4 regions of the Streptomyces sp. NPDC005266 genome follow, and region 1 is predicted to be linked to each of the others. Evidence: riboswitches for the same ligand, from Rfam matches in the RefSeq annotation. Region 1 holds a riboswitch; each other region holds the start of a gene.

Evidence for each region. Region 1 has a riboswitch for cyclic di-AMP ahead of ABZU99_RS33105 (M23 family metallopeptidase). Riboswitches for the same ligand answer to the same signal wherever they lie in the genome.
Region 2: another riboswitch for cyclic di-AMP. It lies ahead of ABZU99_RS05285 (transglycosylase family protein); the one in region 1 lies ahead of ABZU99_RS33105 (M23 family metallopeptidase).
Region 3: another riboswitch for cyclic di-AMP. It lies ahead of ABZU99_RS29035 (transglycosylase family protein); the one in region 1 lies ahead of ABZU99_RS33105 (M23 family metallopeptidase).
Region 4: another riboswitch for cyclic di-AMP. It lies ahead of ABZU99_RS16330 (NlpC/P60 family protein); the one in region 1 lies ahead of ABZU99_RS33105 (M23 family metallopeptidase).

The regions. Positions count from the first base shown of each region.
Region 1 is NZ_JBEXHC010000030.1:69,743-71,921, forward strand. Features, by position in the region: gene ABZU99_RS33095 (PP2C family protein-serine/threonine phosphatase) at 1-825, shown strand, start outside; gene ABZU99_RS33100 (hypothetical protein) at 979-1,101, opposite strand; cyclic di-AMP (ydaO/yuaA leader) riboswitch at 1,094-1,229, shown strand; gene ABZU99_RS33105 (M23 family metallopeptidase) at 1,241-2,179, shown strand, end outside.
Region 2 is NZ_JBEXHC010000002.1:363,973-366,151, reverse strand. Features, by position in the region: gene ABZU99_RS05295 (hypothetical protein) at 1-20, shown strand, start outside; gene ABZU99_RS05290 (DUF4232 domain-containing protein) at 70-816, opposite strand; cyclic di-AMP (ydaO/yuaA leader) riboswitch at 1,102-1,279, shown strand; gene ABZU99_RS05285 (transglycosylase family protein) at 1,285-2,179, shown strand, end outside.
Region 3 is NZ_JBEXHC010000022.1:40,212-42,390, forward strand. Features, by position in the region: gene ABZU99_RS29030 (transglycosylase family protein) at 1-694, shown strand, start outside; cyclic di-AMP (ydaO/yuaA leader) riboswitch at 949-1,117, shown strand; gene ABZU99_RS29035 (transglycosylase family protein) at 1,125-1,835, shown strand; gene eno (phosphopyruvate hydratase) at 2,073-2,179, shown strand, end outside.
Region 4 is NZ_JBEXHC010000007.1:157,130-159,308, forward strand. Features, by position in the region: gene pcrA (DNA helicase PcrA) at 1-101, opposite strand, end outside; cyclic di-AMP (ydaO/yuaA leader) riboswitch at 687-847, shown strand; gene ABZU99_RS16330 (NlpC/P60 family protein) at 855-2,024, shown strand; gene ABZU99_RS16335 (L,D-transpeptidase) at 2,179-2,179, opposite strand, start outside.

The DNA of each region.
Region 1 (2,179 bases):
GGGGTCGCGGAGGCGGCTCAGCGCGCCGTCCTGCCCGTGCCGCCCGCCCGCCTGGCCGGTCTGGACATCGCGGCGCGCTATGTGGCGGCGGAGAGGTTCGCCGCGATCGGCGGTGACCTGTACGCGGTCCAGGACACCCCGCACGGCGTCCGGCTGGTCGTCGGGGACGTACGCGGCAAGGGACTGCAGGCCGTGGAGATCGTCGCGATCCTCATCGGCGCCTTCCGGGAGGCGGCGGAGCAGGAGTCGACGCTGGAGGGGCTGGCGGGCCGGCTGGAGCGGGCGTTGCAGCGCGAGGGCGCCCGGCGGGCCGATATGGAGGTCTCGGAGGGGTTCACGACGGCCGTTCTCGCCGAGCTCCCGCGCGCCGACACGACCCTGCGCGTGATCACCCGAGGCCATCCGGCGCCCCTGCTGCTGCGGGGGGACGGCGAGGTGCGCGCGCTGGAGCCGGAGGCCTTCGCGCTGCCGCTGGGGATGGGGGAACTGAGCGGCTTGCCCGACCGGGTGACGGAGCTGCCGTTCGCCGAGGGCGAGACGCTGCTGCTGTTCACGGACGGGGTGTCGGAGGCCCGCGACTCGCACGGCGAGTTCTACGACCCCGTGGAGCGGCTGCGCGGCCATGCCTTCGCGGGGCCGGGGGAGCTGCTGGACGTGCTGGTGGCCGATGTCGAACGGCATACGGGTGGCGGCACTTCGGACGACATGGCGTTGCTGGCGGTCCGCCGCGTACCGGCCCGGACGAACGGGGGCGCGGGCAGCGGGAACGGGAGCGGGCTGGTGAGCGGCAGTGGGCCGGCGAACGTGAGCGACCACCGTCCGTAGTCGGAGGAGATCCCTCCGCGTAACGATTGACACACGATCAGCCGAACAAGGTTTTGCCAGCCCTTTTCGGGGGTGCTGACTCGCCCCGATATGTCCATCTTTGGTTCCTAAGTTCACGCCAAAGCTGCGCAGATTCTTCAGAAGAGCTTGGAATCACATGGCGCCAACCATTAACGTTCGATAACGCAGCGCGGTCGTCACAACCGTCGTCAGGGCGGTACCGTGCGCCGTCGCCGAATCCCGTACGCACTGCGGCAGCACCACCAGCAGCAGCACAGCACCACACTGCACCAAGGGAACCGGGGAACCACCACCTTGGGGTGAATCGGGTCGAACCTGACCCGTAGGAGACCTTCCTGCTCCGAACCCGTCAGCTAACCCGGTAGGCGAGAGGGAAGGAAAGGAGTGCGCCCCCGTGGCGTCCAACAGATCTGCTCTGGACGAGGCTCCGTACCGCTCATTCGGAGGCGGCCTCGGGACCGCCACCGCCTACGGCCCCGGCTTTGACGCCGGCGCCGGGACGGGCGCTGGGGACGGCCGCTTCGCCGCCGAGGGGATCGCCGACCGGAACGCCGATGGGGGCGCGTCCGAGGGCTCGGATCCCGGCCTCGACCCCGAGCCCTGGGAAGAGTGGAACCCCACCGAGGACTCCATCGCTCCCCTCCGCGGCCGGCACCGCGTCGTCAAGCAGCGGGGCGGTTCCATGGCGCGCAGCAGCGCCGTCCTCGGGGTCGGCGTCATCGCGGCGGTCGGCGCCGGCGGCATGGCGAGCGCCAAGGACCGTCCGGCGGCACCCATCGCCATGCCCGATCTCTCGCACGTCGCCGACCAGGTCGAGGCCCGGCTCCCCGCCGCCAAGGACCTGCCCGGCATCGGCTCGTTCCTCTCCGGCGACGAGGGCTCCTCCTCCGAGCCCGCGGCCCCCCTCTCCCAGGCCGGACTGACCGCCCAGGACGAGAAGAGCGGCACCACCGACGCCGGCGAGGCCCTGCGCGCCCGCATCCTGCAGCAGGCCGAGAGCCAGCAGAACGCCGCCGACGAGGACCAGCGCATCGCCGCGGCCAAGGCCGCCGCCGACAAGGCCGCCGACGCCGCGGCACAGCGCAAGGCCGACGCCGCCGCGGCGAAGAAGGCCGCCGAGCAGAAGGCCAAGGAGGCCGCCGCCAAGAAGGCCGAGGCCGAGCGCCGCGCCAAGCTCGCCGCCGCCTACACCCTCCCCGTCACCTCGTACACCCTGACCGCCGGCTTCGGCCAGGCCGGCGACCTGTGGTCCGCCGACCACACCGGCCTGGACTTCGCCGCCCCGACCGGCACCCCGGCCAAGGCGGTCCACCGCGGCACCATCACCCAGGCG
Region 2 (2,179 bases), on a different contig from region 1:
TGGGGCCGGAGCCGGAGTGACCGTCCGCGCCGTCCCCGGTGCGGCGGGCGGAGGGGGTGGCGGTTGGGCTCAGGTGCCCGTTCCGGAACCGACCGCCTCGACCTCGAAGACGCCTCCGCACACCCGGAAGGACCGCACCGGTACCTTCATCGCCCCGAAGGAATCCGGCGGATAGACGCGGATCTGGGCGGGGCTGCGCCGGCACGGGGTGTCGGTCGTGCCCTCATTGAGCGTGTGCAGGCTTGTGGAGGCGCTGCCGCCCGGCGGCAGGGAGACCGTGGAGCGGGTGGGGCCGCGCCGGGTGGCGGGGTCGCCGATCGCGGCGCCGGTGGAGTCGAGCAGCGAGACGCCGGGGAATCCGGTGAGGGTGCAGGTCGAGGACGACTTGTTGGTGAGGATCAGGGGCAGATACACATTGCCGGCGCCCACGTCCATCCGGCCGACCGTCAGCGTCAACTGCCCCTTGGAGCAGATGCGGCGCACGCCGGAGGCGGCGGCGGGCGCCGAAGAGGAGGAGTGCGAGGGGGATGTGTGCGCCGACTCCGTGGGCGGCTTCGCGCTGGGCGACGAGGGCCGTTCGCTCCGCGGGGCGGTGCTCGCGGACGATGCGGCCGGGCCGGGGGAGGCGCTCGCGGCGGACGAGTCGGCCGCCACGGATGAGGCCCCGGGCGAAGACGCCCCGTTCCCGGTATCGCTGCCGCAGGCCGTGGCCGTGGCCAGCGCGCCGACGAGCAGCGCGCCGACGAGCAGCGCGCTTAACGCCAGTGGCCGAGGCGGCCGGGATCGTGAAGTCGTCGTGCCGTTCCATCGCACCATGAGCGACCTCCCAGGTCCGCCGTCTGCCGGGTCACCGGCCGCGAGGGCGAGTGCCCCGATGCCCCCCGTCCATTCCCCTTTCGGGTCTCCCTTCCCCGCGTCCGCGCCCTTATGTGTGTCAGTACATTGATCACACGAGTAAGCCCCTTTCCCATTTCGGACTGTTCACCACAAACGGTCTCGATGCCTTGTCGTGACCAAATCGATGTGATTACTGTTCGGCACCCGTCGTTTTCGCGCACGGGTCTCCTTCGCCGGAGCGCCGAGTCCCGCCGTCGGCCGAGGGGTGTGACGACGACCTGTCACGGCGGGAGCGGGGGAACCAAGGTAGGCGCCGTACCGCGATCCACGCGGCACGGCTTGGGGTGAAGACGCGCGCCGCGGTGGACAGCACCGTGTGCGGGTGGCCGGGCAACTCCAGCCCGAACCCGACAGCTCACCTCGCAGGCGCAGGAGAGGAAGAGCTCAATGGCTGCACGCGGACGTCACCGCCGGCCCCGGCCTCGCCGCGTCTCCCGCGCCTCGCTCGCCGTCACCGCCGGCGGCGCCGGAGTCGCCCTGCCGCTCATCGGCGTCGGCCAGGCGAACGCCGCCTCCGTCAGCACCTGGGACAAGGTCGCGGAGTGCGAGTCCACCAACAACTGGAGCATCAACACCGGGAACGGCTTCTACGGCGGGCTCCAGTTCACCCAGAGCACTTGGCAGGCGTACGGCGGCACCGCCTACGCCGCCCGGGCCGACCTGGCCTCCAAGGCTCAGCAGATCGCGGTCGCGGAGAAGGTGCTCGCGAGCCAGGGTCCCGCCGCCTGGCCGGTCTGCTCGCTGAAGGCCGGCCTGACGCGCGGCGGCCCCGCCCCGGACACCTCTCCCGGTAGCCAGGCGTCCGGCAGCCAGACATCCGGCAGCCAGGACGCCCAGAAATCCGCCACCCCGACCCCGAAGGCCACCACCGAGGCGGCCCCCAAGGCCACCCCGAGAGCCGCCCCGAGGGCCACCCCCAAGGCTGTTCCGCAGTCCCCGTCGTACACCGTCGCCCGCGGTGACACGCTCTCCAGGATCGCCGACGCCCAGGACGTCGCGGGCGGCTGGGAGCGGCTCTACGAGACCAATCGCCGGGTCATCGGCGGCGACCCGGATCTCATTCTCCCCGGTCAGCGGCTCTCCCTCGACAGCCACCGCAACGCGCCCCGTGCCACCGCCACCCAGCGCACCGACGCGAAGCACGCGCAGGCGCAGGCGCACAAGAGCACGCCGCACAAGCGGCAGACGGGCACCGCCACCCGCTCGTCCTCGTCCTTCACCACGCCGGTCGGCAGCACTCTGGTCGGCACCCCGTACGGCGTATCCGGCAGCAACTGGTCGA
Region 3 (2,179 bases), on a different contig from region 1:
TCTGGCCAGCCGCTCCCAGCAGATAACCGTTGCCGAATCGATTCTGGGTGACCGCGGCCCGGACGCCTGGCCGAGCTGTGCGCTGAACGCCGGGCTCTCCGACGGCAGCGGCGCCCCCGATGTGGACCCTGGCTCCACGGCCACCCCGGACCGGCCGGGTTCGGCCCAGCGCGGCGACACGGAGGAGGGCCGGGGGCTGCTGGACGGTGTGCTGCCGTCCGACGCGTCCGGTGACTCCGGATCATCCGATACGCCCCGTACGCCGGATGCGTCCCCGAGTGCCGAGAAGCCGGACGCGCCCCGTACCTCCCAGTCCCCCGACGGACTGGACGACTCCACGTCCTCGCCGGACCCCTCCGCCTCCCCGGACGCGCCGGACTCGTCCGCCGATCCCGCGCCCAGCGGCCGCCATCGGGGTGAAGAAGGCGCGGGAGAGCGCGCGGGCGACGGTTCGACGGCGGATGCCCGGCCCTCCGGGAAGCATGCCTCCCGCGGCGACGCGGACCGTGCCCAGGGCTCTACGGGTGACGACTACACCGTCCGACCGGGTGACAATCTGTCAGCGATTGCCCAACGGGGCGAGTTGGCCGATGGGTGGCATGGGCTCTACGACACCAACGAGCAGGTCATCGGGTCCGACCCGGACCTCATCCTCCCTGGTCAGCGCCTTGACCTATCCGCCAAGGGGCGGTAATTCGGGGGGAATTGCCCGATCTGGAACCGGTGAGATATACCTCTCGTCACATCGTCCGGCGTGTTCCCCCTGTCCGATCCCTCCGCACCCGGTCCTACCTGCGGGGATGTGCGACAAGTGAGATCGGGAACACCATCCTGCGACGAGATGAAGGTGTTTGAACCTTCCCCACAGGTGTGTTTAACGTCTTTCCGCTCGCTACCGCGGGCACCGTCGATCGTCACGCCGAATCCTGCCGGCGGTCGACCGGTACCGACGCGTCAGCGCCGAAGGCAGGAGCGGGGGACCCAAGGTAGGTGCCGAAAAGCCTGTGGAAGCGGGCTCGACGGCTAGGGGTGAAGCCGGATGCGGCGTGCCGTATCCGGCCGGGCAACTCACGCCCGAACCCGACAGCTCACCTCGTAGGCGTCGGTGAGGAAACGAACCAACGATGCTCAAGTCCAACGGCAAGCACCGCCGCCCGTCCAAGGTCACCCGTATCGCCGCGCTCACCGGCATCGCCGGCGCGGCCGTGGCCGCGCCGCTCCTCGGCGCCACCTCCGCCTCCGCCGCCACCACGTCCCAGTGGGACCAGGTCGCCCAGTGCGAGGCCGGCGGCAACTGGTCGATCAACACCGGCAACGGCTACTACGGCGGTCTGCAGTTCTCGAGCTCCACCTGGGCCGCCTACGGCGGTACCGCGTTCGCCCCCACCGCGGACAAGGCCAGCAAGGACCAGCAGATCCAGATCGCCGAGAAGGTGCTCTCCAGCCAGGGCAAGGGCGCCTGGCCGGTCTGCGGTAAGGGCCTGACCTCCGGTGGCGCCCCCTCGGGCTCCTCCGGCTCCTCCTCGGGCTCGCAGGCGCAGTCCGACGCCTCCACCCAGTCCTCCCCCCAGCCCTCGCAGTCGGCCCCGGCGGCCCAGCCCGCCCAGCCGAAGGCCGAGACCCGCAGCGAGCCCGAGCACGCCGGGCGCTCGCAGACCCGCGGCCCGGTCAAGAAGGGTGACGGCGAGTACAAGGTCGAGTCCGGCGACACCCTTGCCAAGATCGCCAAGGAGCACCGGGTCAAGGGCGGCTGGAAGAAGCTCTTCACGCTGAACAAGGACATCGTCGAGCAGGCCGACCTGATCTACCCGGGCCAGCAGCTCCACCTGAGCTGACCCACCTCGGCCGGCCTCCGCTCGGGCCCGGCCTCCGAGAATCCAGCCCCGGCCGGGCGCGCCGCCCCCTCGGTGTGTCCGGCCGGGGCTTGTCAGTCACCCGGAAATCTGGATATCCGCGGCCAATCCGGGTTTTTGTGCCACGTCCTGTCTCGCGGGGCGGGCTAACGGGGGGTGCAGCCCTCCCGGCCCGTTAGGCTCGTGCTGCTACCGCAGACACATACGAAGGAGAACCTCGTGCCGTCCATCGACGTCGTCGTAGCTCGCGAGATCCTCGACTCGCGAGGCAACCCCACGGTCGAGGTCGAGGTCGGCCTCGACGACGGCAGCACCGGCCGTGCCGC
Region 4 (2,179 bases), on a different contig from region 1:
GGGCCGTGCTCCACGGGTCCCTCGCGGTCCTCAGGCGGCGGGGGCTCCTCGTCGGAGTGCCCGAGGTCCGCCAGGAAGCTGTCGTCAAAGAGGCTGCTCATCGCTCACCGAGTCTAAGCGGCGCCACCGACACGTAGGCGCGGATAGGGCGACCCGGGGGTGCGTTGTCGGGTGCCACGGTGCGTCGTCGGGTGCCGGGGTGCGGTGTCGGGTGCCAGGGTGCGTCGTCGGGCGCCGGGGGTGCGGTGCCGGGTGCCAGGGTGCGTCGTCGGGCGCCGGGGGGGCGGTGTCGGGTGCCAGGGTGCGTCGTCGGGCGCCGGGGGCGGGGCCTCCGGGGCGGGGGGCCTGGACCGATATATTTAGGCGCCGGAAGCCGGAAGCGTGGGGTGGGCCGGAGATCGGCGCCACAAATACACGTAGGCGTCCAGGCCCCCCGCCCCTGCACCCCCGCCCCCTCCCGAGCGCTGGCGGCTGCCGCTTTGGTGGTCCGGTCGGGCGCCGGGGAGGGGGCGCACCCTCAGCGGCCTCTGGCCGGTGGGCGGTCCAGACGGCGGGGACGGGACCCGCACAGGGCCGTCTCGAGGGGTGTTTCGGGTAAAACGACCATCAGCCTTCACAGAAGCACCACTAGTTCGTTACCGTCCTGCGTCAGGCAGCCCGACACCCGTCGGCGACCGCGTCGGCACGGGCGGCCTCCGCCGAGTCCGGAACGTCGCGACACCGTGGCAGCCGGAGCCGGGGACCCACAACGCAAGACCGGGGTGAATCGGCCGCGTGGGCCGTAGGGCAGCCTTCCGAACCGCCCGAACCCGACAGCTAACCCGGTAGGCGGTCCACGGAAGGAGTCGCCACCCTTGGCGTCGCACCGCAAGCCGCGGACCCGAATACCGGCCTCGCTCTCCGGTCCTGGCCGCCGTACCGCTGTCGGGGTCACCACCGCCGCCCTGGCTTCCGTCACGCTCCTGTCCCAGACGGCGAACGCCGCGCCCGGCGATCACAAACCGGCCGCCACCCAGTCGATCGAGAAGGTCAAAGAGAGGGTCGACACCCTCTACCACCAGGCGGAAACCGCCACCCAGCGCTACAACGCCGCCAAGGAGCGCACCGACCAGCAGCGCGTCAAGGTGGACCGGCTGCTGGACAAGGTCGCGCAGCGGACCGAGAAGCTGAACGAGGCGCGGCGCACGCTCGGCAATTACGCCGCCGCCCAGTACCGCGACGGTGGCATGGCCACCAGCGCCGCGGCCCTGCTGTTCTCCAACGATCCGCAGGACATGTTCGACCAGTCCCACCTCATGGACCGGATGAGCGGCAAGCAGAAGCAGGCCGTCGACGACTTCGAGACGCAGCGGACGAAGGCCGCCGAGGAGCGCGGTAAGGCCACCGAGAGCCTGGCCTCGCTGACCGCGTCGCAGAAGGAGCTGAAGACCCAGAAGAAGTCCGTCCAGGACAAGCTGGCCGAGGCCCGCCGACTGCTGGCGAATCTGACGGCCAAGGAGAAGGCCCGGCTGGCGGAGATCGAGAGGAAGAAGGAGGCGGAGGACCGGCGCAAGGCGGCGGAGCTGGCCCAGAAGCAGCGCCAGGCGGCGGCCGAGCGCAAGCAGCAGCAGGAGCGCAACGACAGCTCCGGCTCCGGTTCGACGGCCCCCTCCGCACCGTCCGTCCCCTCCAACAGCTCGAAGGCGGCCCAGGCGGTCGCCTTCGCGAAGGCGCAGGTCGGCAAGCCGTACGTCTGGGGCGCGACCGGCCCCAACTCCTTCGACTGCTCAGGGCTGACCCAGGCCGCCTGGAAGACCGCCGGGGTGTCGCTGCCGCGCACGACCTGGGACCAGGTGAAGGCCGGCACGCGCGTCTCCACGTCCGACCTCCAGCCGGGCGATCTCGTCTTCTTCTATGACGACATCAGCCATGTCGGGCTCTATATAGGCAACGGGATGATGATCCACGCGCCGAAGCCCGGGGACGTGGTGAAGAAGGCCCCGATCACCGAGATGCCGATCTATGGGAGCGTACGGCCCGCCTGAGCGGATGCGGTGAAGTTCGCCGCTGGTCCCTCGCCGTTCGGCCTGGCCGAGGGCTTGGACGCCGAGAAGGATCAGCACTTGACTTCGCCGTAACGCTTAGTGCGGACCGTAGTGCGGTGCGGCTGCCCGGCGCCGGGCAGCCGCACCATCAGGCT